DNA from 2 places in the Microbacterium sp. H1-D42 genome. Region 2 is predicted to be linked to the other one. Evidence: predicted binding sites of a transcription regulator. Region 2 holds the regulator's gene; the other holds the start of a gene.

Region 1 (10,935 bases), 750 kb from region 2:
ACCGGGACGCCGGAGCAGCTGGCACAGGCGGCACTCGGCCAGACATATCTGCACTGGGGCGTGCACGCCTGGTCGATCTATGTGGTGATCGGACTCGCCCTCGCCTACGCGATCCACCGCCGTCGGCGCCCTGTGTCGATCCGCTGGACGCTCGAACCGCTGCTCGGCAAGCGCGTCGAGGGCGGTTGGGGCCACACGATCGACGTGATCGCGCTGGTGGGAACGCTGTTCGGTGTGGCGACCTCATTGGGCCTTGGTGTGCTGCAGATGAGCGCAGGACTGCATTCGGCGGGGATCGCAGATCCCGACGAGACGACGCAGGTGATCCTGATCCTCGTCATCTCGGTTTTCGTCTTGATGTCGGTGCTGTCCGGCGTGACCAAGGGCATGAAGTGGCTGTCCACGGCCAACCTCATCCTCGCGGGCATCCTGGTGCTGTATCTGCTCGCAGTCGGGCCCACCGAGTTCCTGCTGCGCGACTTCGTGCAGTCGATCGGCTATTACGTGCAGAATTTCGTCGGGCTGTCGTTCAACGTCAGTGCGTTCCAGGGCGAAGCAGGCGAGCAGTGGCAGGCGTCATGGACGTCCTTCTACTGGGGCTGGTGGATCTCGTGGGCGCCGTTCGTCGGCATCTTCATCGCCCGCGTGTCAAAGGGGCGCACCGTGCGCGAGTTCGTGATCGGCGTGATCCTGGTTCCCACGCTGATCGGCATCCTGTGGTTCGCCGTTCTCGGCGGCTCGGCGCTGGCGATGGAGCTCTCCGATCCCGGCACGCTCACCGGGCCGGACGGCGAGGTCGACCTGCAGGGCGCTCTGTTCGCCATGCTGCAGAACGTGCCCGGATCGGGCATCGTGAGCGTCGGCGCGCTGCTCCTGCTCGGCATCTTCTTCATCACGTCGGCGGATTCCGGCGCACTGGTGATGGGCATGATAGCCACCGGCGGCAAGCCCGAGCCGCGGCGCTGGATCCGCACGTTCTTCGTCGTCGCAACGGCCCTGCTGGCGATCTCCCTGCTGCTGGCGGGCGGACTCACGGCGCTGCAGACCGCGGCGATCACGATCGCGCTGCCCTTCAGCGTGGTGATGCTGCTGATCTGCTGGTCGACGGTCGTCGCCTTCACTCGAGAACGGCGCGCGTACGCGAAGGCCGAGCGGGCGGCGTTCATCGATCGGATCGGCGACTACTACGGTCTCGAAGTCGAAGCCCACGATGAGACCGGCGTGCTGGGCTCGCAGCCGCGGTGGATGCGCCGCATCCAGCGCCGCTTCGGCCTGCCGGTGGCGCCGACCGAACCTGTGCGCATCACGTCGGGTGCCCTCGGTCTGGAAAGCAGCGTCGATGCCTCCCCGTCGACACTTGATGTCGATGAACTGGTCGATGAGGACGACCTGGCGGGCCTGGACGACCCGAACGTGCAGGAGCAGGACTCCGGCCCGTTCCTCCGCGACTGACCCCGCCCCCTACTGCGAGAAACCACTTCCCGTCTGAGAAACACGCACACACGTGATGTCTCAGACGGGAAGTGGTTCCTCAGCAGGATGGCGCGAAGCGCCTGGCGTCAGTCGGCCAGGACCAGGCGCAACTGCTCCACCGCCCAGTCGAGCTCAGTGGCGCGGATCACCAGCGGCGGGGCGATGCGGATCGTCTGGCCGTGGGTGTCCTTGACGAGCACGCCGCGCTCGCGCAGCTTCTCGGCGACGTCGCGGCCGGTGCCGATGGCGGGGTCGATGTCGACGCCCGCCCACAGGCCCGCGATGCGCACCGCGGTCACGCCGTGGCCGATCAGAGGCTCGAGAGCGGATGCCAGGTGTGCGCCGAGCACGCGAGCGCGCTCTTGGAACTCGCCGGTCTCCAGCATCGAGACCACCTTCAGGCCGACGGCTGCGGCCAGCGGGTTGCCGCCGAACGTCGAGCCGTGCTCGCCCGGACGGATGACGCCGAGCACATCGCGGTTGCCGACGACCGCCGAGACGGGCAGGATGCCGCCGCCGAGCGCCTTGCCCAGCAGATACAGGTCGGGCACGACGCCCTCGCGGTCGCAGGCGAAGGTCTCGCCGACCCGGCCGAGGCCCGCTTGGATCTCGTCGGCGATGAACAGCACGCCTCGCTCATCGCAGATCTCGCGGATCCGGCGCAGGTAGCCCTCCGGAGGGATGATCACACCGGCCTCGCCCTGGATGGGCTCGACCAGCACCGCGGCGGTCTCGTCGGTGATCGCGTTCGCGATGGCATCCGCGTCTCCGTACGGAACCGTGTCGAAACCCGGCGTGTACGGACCGAAGTCATCGCGCGCCTGATCGTCGTCGCTGAAGCTGACGATCGTGGTGGTGCGGCCGTGGAAGTTGCCCGCGGCGACGACGATGCGGGCCTTGCCGGCAGAGATGCCCTTGACGCGGTAGCCCCACGCGCGGGCCACCTTGATGCCGGTCTCGACCGCCTCGGCGCCGGTGTTCATCGGCAGCACGAGCTCCTTGCCGCACAGGCGTGCGAGCGCGGCGGCGAACGGCTCGAGCTGGTCGTTCATGAAGGCGCGACTGGTGAGGGTGACGCGGCCGAGCTGCGTGGTGAGCGCCTCGACGATCGCCGGATGCCGGTGCCCGAAGTTCACGGCCGAGTAGGCGGCCAGCAGGTCGAGGTAGCGCTTGCCCTCAGCATCCGTCATCCACACGCCCTCGGCATCGGCGATGACGACGGGCAGCGGCGCGTAGTTCTCGGCGACGTGTACTTCGTCTCGCTTCGCTCGCTCAGCAACCGCGTACGTCTCTGTGCCGTCCATGTCAGGCACCCCGCAGTTCGAGCGTGCAGCACTTGATGCCGCCACCGCCGAGCAGCAGCTCGGACAGGTCGACCATGATCGGGTTGTAACCGCGCTCGCGCAGCTGCTTCTCGAATCCTGTGGCGCGCGGCGAGATGATGACGTTGTAGCCATCGCTGGCCGAGTTCAGTCCGAACACGGCGCCGTCGTCGTCGCTGACGAGGATGGCGTCGGGGAACCGCTCGGCGAGCACCTTCTGCGAAGCCTCGTCGAACGCGTGCGGCAGGTAGGCGATGTTGGCGCGCTCGGGGCCGCCGTTCTCGGTGCCCTGCACCGGGTCGAGCACGGCGATGGCGGTGTCGAGGTGGTAGAAGCGCGGATCGACGAGGTTCAGTGAGACGACCTCGCGGCCGAACACCTCGCCCACCTCGCGGTGGCTGTCGCCCGTGGAGCGGAAGCCGGTGCCGGCGAGGATCACATCGCCGACCAGCAGGAAGTCGCCCTCGCCCTCGTTGACCTCTTCTGGCATCACGGTGTCGAAGCCGTTGGCGCGGAACCAGTCGGCGAACGCGGGCGCCTCACCCTGGCGCTCCTCGAAGCGGAACTCGGGCACGTAGGCGCGGCCGCCGATGACGAAGCCGCCGTTCGCGGTGTAGACCATGTCGGGGTAGCCGGCGAGCGGCTCGATCAGCTCGACCTCGTGACCGAGTTCGAGGTACAGGCCGTACAGCTTCTGCCACTGCGCGACGGCCTTGGCGGTGTCGGTCGGGTTGGCCGGCTCCATCCACGGATTGATCTTGTAGCTGACCGTGAAGTGCTCGGGCTTGCACATCAGGTAGCGACGGTGGTGAGCCACGCGGGTCGGCGCGGTCGCGTGGTCGTCGGGGCGGGTCGCGGTTTCAGGCATGGACATGAGTGCTCCTCAGGAAGGTGCGGCGGACGCTGTCCAGGGGCCCAGCGGAAGTTCGACCCGCAACATTGACGGGGAAGATGCACACGAGCACGCCAGGCTCCATTATCTCACGCGATCTTCGGATGCTGAAGATGCGCGGCGGGTCAAGGAATGCCCGCGCTCGGCTGCGATCGTTCGGGTCGCGATTCCTCCCGCTCGGATGCCCGCAGCCGGCGTTCCGGTCGCATTTTGTCCCGCCTTCATCCGGCGCCAGCGGGAAAAATCGCGACGGGAACGGGAAGGCTCCGCGGCTCGAGCGCCGACGCTTCGTCGATCAGGATGCCGCGCGCACGACGACCTTGCCTGCGGCGTGCCCTGATTCGACGTGAGCGAGCGCACCGGCCGCGTCTTTGAACGCGTATTCGCGCTCGATCGCCGGGGTGATCGCCCCCTGCGCGGCGAGCTGCAGCAGCTGCCCGAGGATCCGCGGGTCTGCGGATGCGGCGAGTGCACGGATGCGCCGGGACGATCCGATCGAGAGGAGTGCTCCGCGCAGCATCCGCGGCACCGGACCCAGCACGTGCCCACCGCCACCCGCGACGAGGACGACAGTTCCGCCGGGGCGGATCAGGCGCCGCAGCGTGCGCAGCGGTGTGCCGCCGACGATGTCGATCACGGCGTCGTACCCGTCGGCGGGCAGTGTGGCGAGGTCGATGTTCCGCTCGAACACGCGGGTGGCGCCGAGGCGCTCGATGAGAGTGACGTTGTGGGCCGCGGCGGTGGCGTGCACCTCGGCGCCGCGGAGCCCGGCCAGCTGCACCGCAAAGGTGCCGACCCCGCCGGAGGCGCCGAGGACGAGTACCCTCTGCCCTTCCAACCGATGTCCTTCGCCCACCCGGGCGCGGTCGAGCGCCTGCCAGGCGGTGCCGCCGGCGATGGGGAGACTGGCCGCGACTGCCGCGGCGACGCCGTCTGGTCGTGCCGCCAGTCGCTTCGCGGGTGCGACGGCGAACGGGGCAAGGCCTCCGCCGCCGGGCAGCTCCACCACGACTTCGTCGCCGATGCCAGCATCCGACACCCCGTCACCCAAGGCGACGACGGTTCCGGCGATGTCCATGCCGCGCACCGGATTGCGCGGGTGGGTCAGCCCGAACACCGGGCGTGCCAGCAGCGGATCGCCGAGCATGATGCGCACGTCGCCGGCATTGAGCGCGGTGGCGTGCACCTTCAGCAGCACCTCACCCCGACCGGGCGTCGGCACGTCGCGCTCGACGAGTGCGATGTCGGATGCCGGGCCGTAGCGGTCCTGCGTCCAGGAGGTCATGGTGGTGGTCGTGAGAGTCATTTCAGCCCTCCACTGTCTGCGAAACTTCTGTCTGCGAATCGGGGTATTGGAAGAGGTCATCGAGCGCGACCCCGAAGGCCCGGGCGATCTGGAAGGCCAGCTCGAGCGTCGGCGAGTACTTGCCCTGCTCGATCGCGAGGAGCGTCTGGCGCGTGACGCCGATGCTGCGGGCGAGGTCGGCCTGGGTCAGCCCGGCCGCCTCGCGATGCGCGCGGATGGTGTTGGTGACGAGGGTGGGCTTGACCATCAGATCAGGCCTCGACGGTACGCGATGACGCGGGCGATGCCGCCGACGAGGGACGAGACCGCGAAGCCGAGGAACATGGTCTGCGCGATCCAGAACACGTCGACATTCAGTGCGCACAGCACGATGACGATGAGGCCGGCGATCACCAGGAAGGCGTGCTCGACCCGGCCGCCCAGGTGGGCGATGTCGGTGTCGCGCATGTCGGTCGCCATCGCCCCCTCCTTGTCACGTATGCCGGCGACGATCCCCCAGACGATCGTGATGAGGATCGTAAGCACGATGCCGCCGCCGATGGTCCACAGCATGATCGGCACCCAGGATGCTGCCGGGTCCGGACTCGTCAGCAGCAGCCAGGCGTACACCGCGAACGTGGGGACGGTGGCGATGAGCCCGGCCCAGGCCGCGCGCTCGTTGTAGACCATGACCGCTCCTTCGTGTCAAAGATTCTTTACTCGAAGCAAGCTACGCCTGATGGCGTGCGGTGTCAAGAATCTTTTACATCGAGGGTCATCGGCGCCCAGCCCACGCACACCCGGGAACGCGCTACGTGTAGGCGAACTCAGGCAACGACAGTCGTGGGGTGCGCCAGCGGTGTTCGGGGTCCCACCATGCGGGTCCGCGGATTTCGGGGAGTCCGTGGTTCATGCGGATCTCCCACCCGGAGTACTCCAGGGAGCGGTGGTGCCACCAGCACAGCGGGACGCCGTTGTCGGTGCTGGTCGGTCCACCGTTCGCCCATTCGGCGACGTGGTGGATCTCACACCACGTGGCGGGAACGTGACACCCGGGGATCAGGCATTCCCTGTCGCGGAGGGTGATCGCCCGGCGCTGGTGGACGGTGAAGATCCGGTCGGTGACCGTCATTCCTACGATCCGCCCCTGTTCGGTGAACACCCGCTGGATCGTGCCGGTGCACCCCGCGTGCCGGGCAACGGCCGCACTCACGGGTACGTCCACGCCTGGGATGGTGGCCCAGGAACTATCTGACGACTCCAGGTGCACGACCAGCGTCGGCGCCGCACCACCCAACGACGGCATGTCCGCGTGCCGGGCGGCGATGCCGAGCGCTGCGGCGAGGGCGTCGTGCTGCTTCTGCCCCCGCGTGCGGGTGTCCAGCACGCTGCGCGGGTCGCTGTTGAAGGCGTCCCCGTCGCCGGCGTCGTCCCCGTCGCAGCCCGCACCGCCCGGGCGGTGGTCGTCCTCGTCGTCGGTGGGGTGGAACCTCACACCGTCGGGGATCGGGGGTCCGTCGGTCTTCGGGTTCAACTGCGCATCCAGCAGCAACTGCAACTGGGCGTACGTTTCGGGCAGCAGGTTCCCCCGCAGTGGATACACCCCGTCCCGCATCCGTCCGACCGACAGGAACCGACGCGTCATCGCCCGCTGCTCGGTCGGCTCCGCGCCGTCCGGGTCCAGCCGCAGTGCGATCGCATGCGCGATGGACTTCACGTCCTCCGGCGTCGCCGGGGGCACCCTGTCCCGCGCGTCTTCAGCGTCCGTCCCGTCGGCATCCGTGTCCCCATCATCTGCATCCGCGCCGTCGGTGGCCCCGTCCGTGGCCGCGTACCCGCGCACCACCTCCGCCAGCACCGCATCGGCCCTCCACCGATCCGCCGCACCGATCCGGTCACCGGCCGCCTCGACCGGCCCCGTAGCCGCCAGCAGCCCGGTCACCCCGATCACCCCGTCCAGCATCGCCTGCCGCAGCGCCGGCCACCGTGCCGGCAACCACGTCCCTGACGTCAGCTCGGCCTCACGATGCACGACCCGGCTGGCCCGCACCACTTGCGCCGCCGTGCGGGCATCCACCCGCAGGGTGCGCTGGAGCAGTTCGTTCATGCTCCGGCATCCAACACCATTCGGAAGCCCCACCGGATCCGAGGTCGCCACGGTCTCGACGACCACAGCCTCCACCCGCCGCAACGCATCACCAGCCCGCCTCAGCACCACCATCCGCTCGGCATCAGTGAGAACCGCAAGAGCGTCCGCACCGAGCACCCGATCAAGGTCGGCAACGACCCGATCCAGGAGAGCTTCGGTGCTGTTCATACCCACTATTGAACACGGGGCCACCGACATTGACAGGGCAGAATCCGGCTGATCAGAGAAACTTTCCGAACATTCTCTCGACACCCTTGGCTACCGACACCAAGCATCCATCAAGCGGCATCCGTCACCACCGTTCCGGTCGCAGAATATCCCGCTTGCGCCCACCCCCAACGGGAGAAATTGCGACCGGAACCGCGACGACCAGCACAGACCCTGTCAGATGACGGCAGCGCTCCAGTCGTCGGGATCCCCGAAGCGGTGCGCCGTGATCGAGATCGCCTGCTCGTGCACGAACGGCAGCAGCTCCAGCCGTCCGGCCGAGGTCACCTCGTTGTCGTAGACGGCCAGGTCAGGGTCGCCGCCGACCGCGCGGGCCAGATCCGCGTGCAGCGCGGCGACACCGTCCCGTGCGCCGATCAGGCGCACGCGTCCAGCATCCGCCAGCGACGAATCCTCCACCTCGACGACCGCCGCGTCGCCCCGGCGCGCCATCCGATCGATCCACTCGCCGTCGCTCTCCACCGCGACGAGCACCTCCAGATCGCTGAGCTGCCCGCGCACACCGGCGGGCAGCCCCGTCGGCACCGAGAGCACGAACTGCGCGCCGGATCGGATGCCGGCGAGCACCACCCGCAGCACCTCGTGCAGTCCGGCATCCGCGGTCGCCCGCACGATCACAGGAACGGGTCGATAGCGGAACAGGTTGCGCTCCACCCCCAGCTGCGACACGTCGCGCACCTGGCCGAACTCGCGGTCCCACGCGACAGCATCCGACAGTGCGGCCTGCCGCAGCCACTCGAACTCGTCGAAGTCCAGCGCCGGCTGCGCCGCCTCGATCAGCGTCGAGATGCGCGTGTCGAGCCCACGCAGGTGCAGGGTGCTCGACACCCTGCCGCGCGGCTGCGAGCGCCACGATCCCAACCCGATCAGGTAGTTCGGGCCGCCCGCTTTCGCCCCAGGCCCCACCGACGAGCGCTTCCACCCGCCGAACGGCTGACGCTGCACGATCGCGCCGGTGATGCCACGGTTCACGTACAGGTTGCCCGCCTGCACCTCTGCGAGCCAGAGCTCGAGGTCCACTGGGTCCTGCGTGTGCAGCCCTGCGGTCAGGCCGTAGGCCACGGCATTCTGCAGTTCGATCGCCTCAGACAACGTCGCCGCGTGCATCACTCCCATCATCGGTCCGAAGAACTCCTCCAGGTGCGTCCGCGACCCGGCCCGCACTCCGGCCCGCACCCCTGGACTCCACAGCCGGCCGCTGTCATCCATCGAGCGCGGCCGGATCAGCCACTTCTCGCCGCTCTCGAGAGTGTTCAGCGCCCACGCGAGCTTGCCCTGCGGCTTCTCGATCACCGGTCCGATCTCGGCCGTGGCGTCCGACGGCCACGCGACCCGCATCGACTTCACGGCGTCGACGAGCTGCCGCGCGAAGCGCTTGGAGCGGCCGACCTGCCCGACGAGGATCACCAGCGACGCGGCGGAGCACTTCTGGCCCGCATGCCCGAACGCACTGCGCACGAGGTCGGCGACCGCGAGGTCGAGGTCGGCGCTCGGCGTGATGATGATGGCGTTCTTGCCGCTGGTCTCAGCGAGCAGCGGCAGATCAGGGCGCCACGAGCGGAACAGCGCAGCCGTGTCCCACCCTCCGGTGAGGATGACCCTGTCCACCGCGGCATGTGAGACGAGCTGCTGCCCGAGTTCACGCTCGCCGAGGTCGACGAGTGCGAGCACGTCGCGCGGGACGCCGGCCTGCCACAGCGCCTCGGCGATGACGGCGGCGCAGCGCCGCGCCTGATGTGCCGGCTTGAACACGACGCCGGAGCCGGCGGCGAGCGCGGCCAGCACTCCCCCGGCGGGGATCGCCAGGGGGAAGTTCCACGGCGGGGTGACGACGGTCACCTGCGCCGGCTCGAAGACGGCACCGCTCACGGCGTCGAGTTCGCGGGCGCGACTCGCGTAGTACCTGGCGAAGTCGACGGCCTCGCTGACCTCGATGTCCGCCTCGGCGAAGACCTTGCCCGTCTCGACGGCCGCGATCTCGATCAGATCGCCGCGGCGTGCGGCGAGCGCGGCAGTCGCGCGCAGCAGGATGTCCGCGCGTTCGGATGCCGGGCGCGAGCCCCATTGCGCTCCGGCGGCGCGCACGCGCGAGATGGTCTGCTCCAGCATCCGCTCGTCGTCGATCCGCCCTGCCCGCACCGTCTCGAGCCCGAGCACGCAGGTGTCGGGTTGTGCGACGCGATCGAGGATGCCGCGCGCCCACTCCCGGTTGGCGGCGAGCGCCGCGTCGCTGTCCGGGGTGTTCTCGAAGCCCGGTGCACCGGCGGACGCGGCCGATGCCAGTTCCTGCCGGGCGTACACAGCGGTCTGCAGGAACGGATCGCCGTCATCGCCGAACTCGCCGTCTTCGGCATCCAGGTCTGCACCTGACGAGCCACGTGCGATGCCGAGCACCACGCCGGTGAGATCCTCATCGGCGGCGACAGGGCGCGCGGCCGGCCGCACGGACTCGTGGGCGGGGGCGTTCCGGTCCTGCGTGCGCCGGGATCCGGTCTGCAGAGTGCGATCGCCCATGCGCGCCAGGGAGTCGACGAAGCGCAGCCGCTCCCGCTCGAACAGGGCAGGGTCGTCCGCGAGGTGGAAGGCCGCGGAGAGGAAGTTCGCCTGCGACGCGTTCTCGTCGAGCCTGCGCACCAGATAGCTGATGGCGACGTCGAAATCCGACGGATTCACGACGGGCACGTACAGCAGCACCTCGCCGACCTCTCGGGCGACGGCTGCCACCTGCCCCTGCGCCATGCCGAGCAGCATCTCGAACTCGACGCAGTCGCGCACCTCGCGCTGCCCCGCCAGCAACCACGCGTACGCGATGTCGAACAGGTTGTGCCCGGCGACGCCGATGTGCACTGCTGCCGCGTTCCGGGGTTCGAAGGCGAAATCGAGGCAGCGCAGATAGTTGGCGTCGGTGTCGAGCTTCGTGCTGTACGATGCCTGCGGCCAGCCGTGCATCACCGCATCCACCTTCTCCATCGCGAGGTTCGCGCCCTTCACGAGTCGCACCTTGATGGGCGCCCCGCCGTGCTCGACGCGGTCGCGCGCCCACGCCGACAGCTCCCGCAGCGCCGGCAGTGCGTCAGGCAGATAGGTCTGCAGCACGATGCCCGCCCGCGACCCCACCAGCTGTGGATTCTCGAGGAGGCGCGTGAACACCGCGATTGTCAGATCGAGATCGCGGTACTCCTCCATGTCGAGATTGATGAAGGTGCCGTTCGAGGCGGCGGTGACGTACAGCGGCATCAGCCGCTCCACCACCTGGTCGACCACGTCGTCGAACGCCCACATCGAGATGCGGCTGATGATCGCCGAGACCTTGACCGAGACGTAGTCGACGTCGTCGCGGCGGATGAGATCGTGGATGCCGTCGAGCCGGCGCTTCGCCTCGGCTTCGCCGAGCACGGCCTCACCGAGCAGATTGAGGTTCAGCCGCGACCCCGACGCGCGCAGCTTCTCCAGAGCAGGGCCCAGCTTGTCCGGCCGCGCGTCGACGATGAGATGACCGACCATCTCGCGCAGCACGCGCCGCGCGATCGGGACGGTCGGCACTGGCAGCACCGGGGCGACGACGCCGCCGAGCCGGACGACGCCG
Region 2 (10,935 bases):
TGCGATCGCCCACACCGCAGGGCGACGCAGCACGAACTCGGTGTCGGATGCCGGATCCAGCACGATCAGGTCGGTCTCCTCGCTCGACGCCGACAGCGCCACGCGCACGGCTTCGACCGGGATCGGGCGCGCCAGCGGATCCCATCGCCGCATCGTGTCGACCGACGAGAACACCGGCTGCACTCGCCGTCCGTCCGGGGCTGCGACCGTGACGATCGACAGCTCCTGCGTCTTGTCGACCTTCAAGCCGGTGGGGCCGATGCCCTCATCGCCCTTCTCGGCGACCAGCGGCACCAGTACGCGGGCACTGCGGAACGCCTCGACGACCTCGGCCTGAGACCCGTCGCCGGCGCGGAAGCGCAGCAGCGCCGCCAGCAGGGCAGGGTCGGCCGAGCCGTCATCCGAAGCGTTCGCGTTCGGCTCGAAGCTGCGCCCCTCCCATGGGACGCCGGCTGAGTCGCCCGTGTTGGCGTGGTGGGCGTCGTCGTGCGCGCTGATGTCCTCAGTCCCCTGCAACGTCCAGTGCCTCGGCCAGCGTGAACTGTCCGGCGTAGAGCGCCTTGCCGACGATGGCACCCTCGACGCCGAGCGGCACCAGCTCGCGCAGCGCCGCGATGTCGTCCAGCGTGGCCACGCCGCCGGAGGCGATCACAGGCTTGGGCGTGCGCGAGGTGATCTCGCGCAGCAGGTCGAGGTTCGGGCCGCGCAGCGTGCCGTCCTTGGTGACGTCAGTGACGACGTAGCGGCTGCAGCCGGCCTCTTCGAGGCGCTCCAGCACCTCCCAGATGTCGCCGCCCTCTTCGGTCCAGCCACGAGCCGCGAGGGTCGTGCCGCGCACATCGAGTCCGACGGCGATCGCCTCGCCGTAGCGGCTGATCACATCCGCCGCCCACTCGGGGTTCTCGAGGGCCGCGGTGCCGAGGTTGATGCGGGATGCGCCCGACTCGAGGGCCGCCTCGAGGCTGGCGTCGTCGCGGATGCCACCGGAGACCTCGACGTTCACTCCGCGGTACTGCTTGATGACCTTGCGCAGGATCGCCGAATTGCTGCCGCGACCGAACGCCGCATCGAGATCGACGAGGTGGATCCACTGCGCTCCGGCGTCGACGAACTCACCCGCCGCGTCAACAGGGTCGCCGTAGTTGGTCTCGGTGCCCGCCTCGCCCTGGGTGAGTCGCACCGCCTTTCCGCCCGCGACGTCCACGGCAGGCAGCAGGATCAGAGAAGGTGACTGTGCGAAATCGTTCATGACGTCCTTGGAGAAGGGGGTATGTGGGCCCGGATGGGCACGAGAGCGGCCACAGTGGCACGAGAGTTGAGAGTAGTCGGCGGCGGCGCAGTCCTCAAACCCTGTTGCAGCGTCAGAGGGATTCGACCCAGTTGCGCAGCAGTCGGATGCCAGCATCGCCGGACTTCTCGGGGTGGAACTGGGTGGCGGAGAGCGGACCGTTCTCGACGGCGGCGATGAACCTCTCGCCGTGTGTGGCGTACGTGACCGCAGGCTTCGGGAACGGCGGGATCACGTCCAGCTCCCATTCCTTCGCGGCGAACGAGTGCACGAAGTAGAAGCGCTCGTGCTCGAGGCCGCGGAACAGCACAGATCCTTCGCCAGGCTCGACCGTGTTCCAGCCCATGTGCGGCAGCACCGGGGCTTCGAGCTCGGTGACCGTGCCCGGCCACTCCCCCAGTCCCTCGGTGTTCTGCCCTCGCTCCAAGCCGCGCTCGAACATCACCTGCATGCCGACGCAGATGCCCAGCACGGGACGCCCGCCGGCCAGTCGCCGGTCGATGATCTCATCGCCACCATGGGCGCGCAACGCCTCATGGACGGCCGCGAATGCGCCGACGCCCGGCACCACGAGACCGTCGGCGGCGAGTGCCCGGTCGCGATCACGGGTCAGCTCCACGTCGGCTCCGGCCGCGACCAGCGCCTTGACGGCGGAGTGGACGTTGCCCGACTCGTAGTCGAAGACCGCGACGTGCGCAGTGCTCACAGCGCGCCCTTCGTGGACGGGATGCCCTCGACCAGGGGGTCGGCAGCCTTGGCCTGACGGAACGCACGCGCGAACGCCTTGAACTCGGCCTCGGCGATGTGGTGCGGATCGCGACCCCCGAGAACCCGGACGTGCACGGTGAGCCCAGCGTTGAACGTGATCGCCTCGAAGACGTGACGCACCAGCGAGCCGGTGAAGTGCCCGCCGATGAGGTGGAATTCGAAACCGGCAGGCTCGCCGTCGTGCACCAGGAACGGACGCCCCGAGATGTCGACGACCGCCTGCGCGAGTGCTTCGTCCAACGGCACGAGCGCATCGCCGTAGCGGGAGATGCCGGCCTTGTCGCCCAAAGCCTCACGGATCGCCTGTCCGAGCACGATCGAGATGTCCTCGACGGTGTGGTGCGCGTCGATCTGGGTGTCACCGTTCGCGCGAACGGTGAGGTCGGTGAGCGAGTGCTTCGCGAAGGCCGTGAGCATGTGGTCGAAGAACGGCACGGAGGTGTCGATGTCGCTGCGGCCGGTGCCGTCGAGGTTCACCTCGACCTCGACCGTCGATTCCGACGTGCTGCGCGTGCGCTTTGCAGTCCGAGAGTGCTGTGCGTTGCCCTTGACGGGGCGGAGGTCGCTCATGAGGGTGATCCTATCGACGCGAGTGCTTCCAGAAAGGCAGTGGTCTCGGCCTCAGTGCCCGCCGAGACGCGGAGGTGACCGGGGATGCCGACATCGCGGATGAGGACTCCGCGCTCGTACAGGGCTCGCCAGAGTGCCTGCGGGTCATCGACGCCGCCGAACAGCACGAAGTTCGACCACGATTCGTGCGGCAGGTAGCCGAGCGCTTCCAGCGTCGCGGAGATGCGATCGCGCTGCTCGACGATCTCGTCGACCATGCGCAGCATGGTCTCGGCGTTGCGCAGTGCCGCGACGGCGGCCGCCTGGGTCAGGGCGCTGAGGTGGTAGGGCAGGCGCACGAGGCGCAGCGCGTCGATGAATGCCGGGTCGGCCGCGAGGTATCCCACCCTGGCACCCGCGAAGGCGAAGGCCTTGCTCATGGTGCGCGAGATCGCCAGTCGCGGGCGGCCGTGCAGCACCGTGACCGCCGAGACGGCGTCGCGTGGAGCGAACTCGAAGTACGCCTCGTCGACGATCACCACACCGCGTGCTGCTTCGTACACCGCGGCGATCACGTCGAGCCCGAGCGGCGTGCCCGTCGGATTGTTGGGCGCGCACAGCAGCACGACGTCAGGGTCGGCGGCGGCGACCTGAGCGGCGGCATCCTGCGGGGTGAGCGTGTAGTCGTCATCCCGCGTGCCGGCGACCCAGCGTGCACCGGTGCCCTGGGCGATAAGCGGGTACATCGAGTACGTCGGCGCGAATCCGAACACCGTGCGCCCAGGACCCGCGAACGCCTGCATGATGTGCTGCAGCACCTCGTTGGAGCCGTTGCCGGCCCAGATCTGCTCGGCGGTGAGGCCATGACCGAGGTAGTCGGCGAATCCCTCGCGAAGCGTCGTGAACTCGCGGTCCGGGTATCGGTTGACGTCGCGCAGAGCGAGAGCGATGTCGTCGAGGATGTCGCTGGCGACCTCATCCGGAACCGGATGAGTGTTCTCGTTCACGTTCAGCGCGACGGGCAGAGGGGCCTGCGGAGCGCCGTAGGGAGTGAGCCCGCGAAGATCATCGCGGAGGGGCAGCTCATCGAGGGAGGTCACCCTTCCCATCGTAGGGCGAGCACCCGCCTTCGGCGGCTTCGTGACGGTCGGGTCAGTTGGCGTACGCGACCGGGATCGCGATATCGGAGCCGACCTGAATCAGTCCGGAGCTGAGGTTGTTCAGGCGCTTGACGTCTTCGATGACGACACGCGGGTCCGCTTCAGGTGCGACCTCGGCGGCGATCGACCAGAGCGTGTCGCCTGGCAGCACGGTCACCGTCTCGAACGAGACCGGTGCCGCCTGCGCACCGGAGGCGAGGGCGGACCCACCGGCGATCACCGAGACGGCGATGCCGATCACGATCGGGAGCGCGGCGATCGCGAGGAGGACGCGACGTCCACGCGTGGTCAGCCGCAGGCGGGTCGCCTTCACAGCCGGCACGTTCACAGGCCGGATCGGGTACACCGCGACCTGCGTGGTCATGGGTGCCGAGATTCCGATCGTGCTCATGTGATGCTCCTCTGCTCTGCCGCTGTTCTGCACTGGCGGTGTTCTGGGCCGAAGTGTCATAGCTTTCGCATCCGGCATCCGGCCGGGGAGGCCGGATGCGAAGCTACGTACCGAATGTATCTTCGAACTCGAACATCTGTCAAGAATTCTTCGAAACCGGATCACCTGATTCTTCGACACGCTCGAACAGATCTTCCGTTTTCACCTGTATCTCGGATACGGTTTCGATATGGACAGCCCATCATGGGCCACCGACATTCGAACCGGATGCCCGCGACCACGCGGATCCGCACCGGGCAGGAAGGTATGAAGGAGCACCGATGAGCGACAACACCGCCCCCGCATCCGAGGCTCCGCGTACACGTCGACGCAAGAGCCTGAGCGCGAAGCAGATGGCCATCCTCGAGGTGATTCAGACGTCGATCGCTCGGCACGGCTACCCGCCGAGCATGCGCGAGATCGGCGATGCCGTCGGCTTGAAGTCGCTGTCCAGCGTCACGCATCAGCTCGGCCAGCTCGAGCTCAGCGGCTACCTGCGCCGGGACCCTGGCAAGACCAGGGCGATGGAAGTGCTGATCGACCTGCCCGGCTCAGGCACCGAGAATCCGGCAGACACGGCGCCGTCCGTTGGCGACGCCGCACTCGTGCCACTCGTGGGGCAGATCGCCGCAGGCGTGCCGATCACCGCCGACCAGCAGGTGGAGGAGATCTTCCCGCTGCCGCGTCAGCTGGTCGGCAAGGGCGACCTCTTCATGCTGAAGGTCAGCGGCGAGTCGATGATCGACGCGGCCATCTGCGACGGCGACTGGGTCGTCGTGCGCACGCAGAACAACGCCGAGAACGGTGAGATCGTCGCAGCGATGATCGACGGCGAGGCCACGGTGAAGACGTTCCGCCGGCGCGACGGCCACACCTGGCTGCTCCCACGCAACTCGGCTTTCGAGCCGATCCTCGGCGATGACGCCGTCGTGCTCGGCAAGGTCGTCGCGGTGCTGCGCGCCGTCTGACAACAGCCAGAACGCGGAAATGCCCCCGCCGGTCTGAACCGGCGGGGGCATTTCTCATCGACTCGTGAGTCAGACGGCGACAGCCACGTCCTCGCGCACGCGACGGGTGGCCTCGACGATGTTGCGCAGCGAGGCGACGGTCTCGTCATAGCCGCGGGTCTTCAGACCGCAGTCCGGGTTGACCCACAGCTGGCGCATCGGCAGGGCGTCGACGGCACGGCGCAGCAGCACCTCGATCTCGTCGATGCTCGGCACACGGGGCGAGTGGATGTCGTACACGCCGGGGCCGATGCCGTGGTCGAAGCCGTACTCCGCGATGTCGCCGACGACGGCCATGCGGCTGCGGGCCGCCTCGATCGAGGTGACGTCGGCGTCCAGCGCGCGAATCGCGTCGATCACGACGCCGAACTCCGAATAGCAGAGGTGCGTGTGGATCTGCGTGGCAGCCGCCGCGCCGCCGGTGGCGAGGCGGAACGATCCCACCGACCAGTCCAGGTAGGCGGCCTGGTCGGCCGTCTTCAGCGGCAGCAGCTCGCGCAGCGCCGGCTCGTCGACCTGGATGATGGCGATGCCGGCCTGCTCGAGGTCGGCGATCTCATCGCGCAGTGCCAGGGCGACCTGGTTCGCGGTCTCGCCGAGGGGCTGGTCGTCACGCACGAACGACCAGGCCAGGATCGTCACGGGGCCGGTCAGCATGCCCTTGACGTGCTTGACGCTCAGCGACTGCGAATAGCCAGCCCAGGAGATCGTGATGGGCGCCGGACGCGACACATCGCCCCACAGGATCGAGGGCCGAGTGGCGCGCGAGCCGTAGGACTGCACCCAGCCGTGCTGCGTGACGGCGAACCCGTCGAGGTTCTCGGCGAAGTACTGCACCATGTCGTTGCGCTCCGGCTCGCCATGCACCAGCACGTCGAGGCCGAGGTCCTCCTGCAGCGCGACGACCTGATCGATCTCGCGCTTGAGGAACACGTCGTAGTCCTCGGCTGGCAGCTCGCCACGCAGGAACTGAGCGCGGGCGCGGCGGATGTCGCCGGTCTGCGGGAACGACCCGATGGTCGTGAGCGGCAGCGCGGGCAGGTCCAGCGCCTGCTGTGCGCTCTCGCGCTCCTCGTACGCGACGCGCGAGAAGTCGGCGTCCGCCACCTCGCGACCGCGCACGGCGCCGTCACGGACGCCGGGGGCGTCCTGACGATCCGTCAGCGCAGCGGATGCCTCGGCGAGCTCGGCAGCGATGGCATCCCGCCCCTGCGCGAGTCCCGCTGCGAGCGTCACGACCTGGCCGACCTTCTGGTCGGCGAACGCCAGCCACGACACGAGACGAGGATCGAGCAGCGTCTCCTCGGCGACATCGTGCGGCACGTGCAGCAGCGAGGTCGAGGTCGACGCCGCCACCGAGGTGGCTCCAAGAGCCCGCAGCGCCTCGAGCTTGTCGAAAGCGCCGTCAAGGTCGCCGCGCCAGATGTTGTGACCGTCGATCACACCGCCGACGAGCACCTTGTCGCCCAGCGCCGGAAGCGCGGCAGGAACATCGCCGCGCACCAGGTCGATCGCGATCGCCTCGATGGGAGCTGCGGCCAGAACGGCGAGCGTGTCGCCGAGAGCGGCGTAGGGTGCGGCCACCAGGATCGACGGGCGCTCCGAGGCGCCGCCGAGCACGGCGAGAGCGCGGGCCGCAGCACCCGCCAGCGTCGCGGTGTCGACCGGCAGCGACTCGCTGACCAGTGCCGGCTCATCCAGCTGCACCCACTCGGCACCGGCTGCCTTCAGCTGCGACAGCAGCTCGACGTACACCGGCAGCACATCATCCAGACGCGTGAGCGGGTCGTAGCCCTCTGGCGCAGCATCCGACGCCTTCGCCAGCGCGAGCAGCGTGACGGGCCCGACGATGACGGGGCGGGTGCGGAAGCCGCCGGCTGCCGCCTCGCGCACCTGGCGCACGATGCTGTCGTTCGACAGCGAGAAATTCGTCTCGGGTCCGATCTCTGGCACGAGGTAGTGGTAGTTCGAGTCGAACCACTTCGTCATCTCGGATGCTGCACGGTCGCCCTCTCCGCGGGCGATCGTGAAGTACGCCGGCAGCCCGATCGTGCCGTCGGCCTCGCGCAGGTCCTCGAAGCGTGCCGGGATCGCGCCGACGGTCACAGCAGCGTCGAGCACCTGGTCGTAGAACGAGAACGACTCCGGGATGGCGGAGTCCTCGCTGCCGAGACCCAGCGACGCCAGGCGCACTCGGGTCGCCGCGCGCAGCGCAGCGGCGGTGCTCTCCAGCTCTGCCTGATCGATGCGACCGGCCCAGAAGGACTCGACGGCCTTCTTCAGCTCGCGACGACGTCCGATGCGCGGGTAGCCGAGGATCGTCCCGGCGGGGAAAGCGGTCATGAGATTCCTTACTTCGTTGTTGCGGAGAGCTGTGGGGTTGCGGAGCGCTGATCCTCGGGGATCACACCCGACGAGCGGAGGACGTCCAGCACGGTCTCGTGCTGGTTGAAGGCGTAGAGGTGCACGCCGGGCGCACCGCCGTCGACGACGGCGCGGACGAGATCGGATGCCCAGCGGATGCCGATCTGACGGCGCCCCTCGGCGGTCGGCTCGATCTCGAGCGCGATCGCGAGCTCGCTCGGCAGCTCCTCGCCGGTGAGCTCGAGCACACGGGTGAGGCGGGTGGGCGAGGTGATCGGCATGATGCCGGGAAGGATCGGGATCGTGACGCCGGCGCGGCGGGCGCGCTCGACGAACGCCAGGTAGTGGTCGGGGTGGAAGAACAGCTGCGTGATCGCGAGCGTGGCGCCGGCGGCCTGCTTGGCAAGGAGCGCGTCGACGTGCTGGCTGCTGTAGGCGGAGCGCGGATGCCCGTTGGGAAACGCTGCGACGGCGATGTCGACCTTGCAGCGCGGTGCGACCCGAATGGCTCCGGGGTTGCCGGGAACGGGGGACTCCTCATATGGGGCGCGTTCCGCCTGCACCCGGTCGATGAGCTGCACGAGCTGCGCTGAGCTCTCCAGGTCGCCGAGGAACGGCTCGCCGTCCTGGTGGCCGGCGGGCGGGTCGCCCCGCAGAGCGAGGAAGCTGCGCACCCCGGCATCCAGGAACTCGCGGATCAGCCGCGCGGCACCCGCGTAGGTGTTGCCCACACAGGTGAGATGCGCGAGCGGCTCAGTGTCGGTGTGAGCGCGGATGTAGCGCAGCACATCGAGCGAGCGACCGCCGGTCGAGCCTCCGGCACCGTAGGTGACCGAGAGGAAGTCGGGGCCGGCAGCAGCCAGCTGATCGATCGTCTCGTGCAGCGCCTTGGCACTCGCATCGGTGCGCGGCGGGTAGAGCTCGAAGGAGAACGGGACGCGACTCATGGCATTCTCCTCACGGTGTCGGTGCCCCCGATCGGTCGGAGAGCGTTTACAGAACGCTAGGTGAGCCGAGCACAGCGACGCATACTGTGTGACGCCGTGTGACAGGGCGCGGCTGGCTAGGCTCGATGCCATGACGTCATCGTTCGGCTCGTGGTCCTCTCCGTTCACCGCCGCGCAGATCGCGCAGGCCTCGCCGCGCATCGAAGGCGCGCTCTTCGTCGGCGACGAGATCTGGTGGGGCGAGTCAGTGCCATCCGAGGGCGGCCGCATCGCTGTGCGCAGCTCGACGGGCGAAGTCATCCTGCCGGCGCCGTGGAACGCACGCTCGCGCGTGCATGAGTACGGCGGCGGATCGTGGACAGCAGATGCCGACGGCACGCTGTTCTTCGTCGACAAGGACGACCAGCGCGTGTATCGGATGCCCCGTGGCGGCGCTCCCGATCCGCTGACCGCCCAGGGTGCGGCGTTCGGTGGGCTGCGCCTGCAGCACGGGCGGCTGCTGGCGGTGCGCGAGGATCTGCGCCCCGCGCAGCATCTGAGGGCGATCGTGGAGATCCCTCTCGACGGCTCTGCCGCCGCCGACGACGACAGCGCCGTCCGGGTCTTCATCTCGACGAGCGGCTTCGTCGCGCACCCCGCCCTCTCCCCCGATGGCACGCGCATCGCGTGGGTGCAGTGGAGCGGCATCAAGATGCCATGGGAGCAGGCCCTGCTGCACATCGCCCCCGTGGACGGCGATGAGATCGCGTCGATCTCGACGCACGCTGCACTGCAGCCGGAATGGGCCGGCGAAGACGAGCTGCTGTACCTCGACGACCCGTCCGGACGGTGGAACCTGCACCGTGTGCGCGTCGCAGACGGGCGAAACCCGCTTTCCCCGCAGCCGGTGGCACCTGCGGACGCCGACACGGGAGGCGGGCTGTGGGTGCTCGGCAATCGCTGGTACCAGCCGCTGCATGACGGACGCATCGTCGCAGTGCGCACGAACGGCGACGACGAGATCGTCCTCATCGGCGCGGAGGGCCAGGTCGAGCTGCTGACGCTGCCGATCACGGCCGGCACCAGCATCGACGATGCCCACGGATCGCGCGTGCTGATCTCGGGCGCCGGTGCGACGGTGGGGTCGGGTCTGTGGTGCATCGACGTCGACCACGGCGCTGTCACCACGGTGACCGGCGGCGACGAGGCCAAGGCCGCGTGGGTGCCGCGCGCACGACCGGTCACCTTCGACGGGCCGCACGGTCCGGTGCACGCTTTCGACTACCCGCCGACGACCCCCGACGCGACAGGCCCCGAGGGCGCGCTGCCGCCGTACATCGTCATGGTGCACGGTGGACCGACCTCGCACGTCTCGGGCGCAGCATCCACCGCCTACGCGTACTGGACCAGCCGCGGCATCGGCGTGCTCGACGTGAACTACGGCGGCTCGACCGGCTACGGTCGCGCGTACCGCGAGCGGCTGGACGGCGCGTGGGGCGTCGTCGACGTCGACGACGTCATCGCCGCCGCCAGGGGCATGGCGGATGCCGGTCTCGCCGACCCCGCGCGGATCGCGATCCGCGGCGGGTCGGCGGGCGGATGGACGGTGCTGTGCGCGCTCGTCCGCGGCGGCACGTTCGGCGCTGGCATCTCGCGGTACGGCGTCGCCGATCTTCGGATGCTGGCTGCCGACACGCACGATTTCGAGGCCCACTACCTCAACGGACTCGTAGGGCCCCTCCCCGAGGCGGAGGCGGTCTACATCGAGCGCTCCCCTCTGACACACGTCGATCGGATCGATGTGCCGGTGCTGCTGGAACAGGGCAGCGAGGACCGCGTCGTGCCGCCGGCGCAGTCCGAGGTGATCCGGGATGCTCTGGCCGCTCGAGGTGTGCCGCACGAGTACGTGCTGTTCGAGGGAGAGGGACACGGCTTCCGCGCGGCGGAGACGATCATCGCGTCGCTGGAGACCGAGCTGCGATTCCTCGGTCGGGTCTTCGGCTTCGAACCGCAGCTGTAGTCGCCCGCGTGCGGGCAGGGCCCTGGACGACTAGCGTGATGGTCATGACGACGATGTCCACTCCGCAGCCCTGGCGAACCAACACAGTGGACGGGATGCTCCGGCGCAGCGCCGCGCGAACACCGGCCGCGATCGCCTTGCGCTTCGAGGAGCGGGAGTGGACGTATCGGGACCTCGACGATGCCGTCACCCGGGGAGCCGCCGAGCTGCGAGGGTGGGGAATCGCGGCCGGTGGACGTGTGGTCACCTACGGCACGAACTCCGATGCGTACGTCATCGCTTTCCTCGCGATCGCCCGCGCAGGGCTCGTGCACGTGCCGGTGAACTATGCGCTGCACGGCGCGGAACTCGCGTATCTCATCGAGCAGTCCGGAGCCACAGCTGCCCTGGTCGATCCGCAGCTGCGCGCGCACTTCGACGCGG

Evidence for each region. Region 2 encodes LexA, which represses DNA repair genes until DNA is damaged. Its sites were predicted from a motif close to TCGAACANNTGTTCGA; they were not measured.
Region 1: a site for LexA is predicted at 7,355-7,370, ahead of MNR00_RS02405 (HNH endonuclease signature motif containing protein). Genes of this name have one in related genera too.

What each region holds. Positions count from the first base shown of each region.
Region 1 is NZ_CP093342.1:516,024-526,958, reverse strand. It holds gene MNR00_RS02435 (BCCT family transporter) at 1-1,452, shown strand, start outside; gene rocD (ornithine--oxo-acid transaminase) at 1,560-2,777, opposite strand; gene ddaH (dimethylargininase) at 2,779-3,663, opposite strand; gene MNR00_RS02420 (NAD(P)-dependent alcohol dehydrogenase) at 3,983-4,993, opposite strand; gene MNR00_RS02415 (helix-turn-helix transcriptional regulator) at 4,995-5,240, opposite strand; gene MNR00_RS02410 (hypothetical protein) at 5,240-5,662, opposite strand; gene MNR00_RS02405 (HNH endonuclease signature motif containing protein) at 5,784-7,193, opposite strand; gene MNR00_RS02400 (bifunctional proline dehydrogenase/L-glutamate gamma-semialdehyde dehydrogenase) at 7,506-10,935, opposite strand, start outside.
Region 2 is NZ_CP093342.1:1,264,183-1,275,117, reverse strand. It holds gene MNR00_RS06035 (SseB family protein) at 1-516, opposite strand, end outside; gene priA (bifunctional 1-(5-phosphoribosyl)-5-((5-phosphoribosylamino)methylideneamino)imidazole-4-carboxamide isomerase/phosphoribosylanthranilate isomerase PriA) at 503-1,249, opposite strand; gene hisH (imidazole glycerol phosphate synthase subunit HisH) at 1,362-1,994, opposite strand; gene hisB (imidazoleglycerol-phosphate dehydratase HisB) at 1,991-2,626, opposite strand; gene MNR00_RS06015 (histidinol-phosphate transaminase) at 2,623-3,714, opposite strand; gene MNR00_RS06010 (LysM peptidoglycan-binding domain-containing protein) at 3,758-4,156, opposite strand; gene lexA (transcriptional repressor LexA) at 4,477-5,163, shown strand; gene metE (5-methyltetrahydropteroyltriglutamate--homocysteine S-methyltransferase) at 5,233-7,545, opposite strand; gene MNR00_RS05995 (methylenetetrahydrofolate reductase) at 7,554-8,513, opposite strand; gene MNR00_RS05990 (prolyl oligopeptidase family serine peptidase) at 8,644-10,512, shown strand; gene MNR00_RS05985 (fatty acyl-CoA synthetase) at 10,557-10,935, shown strand, end outside.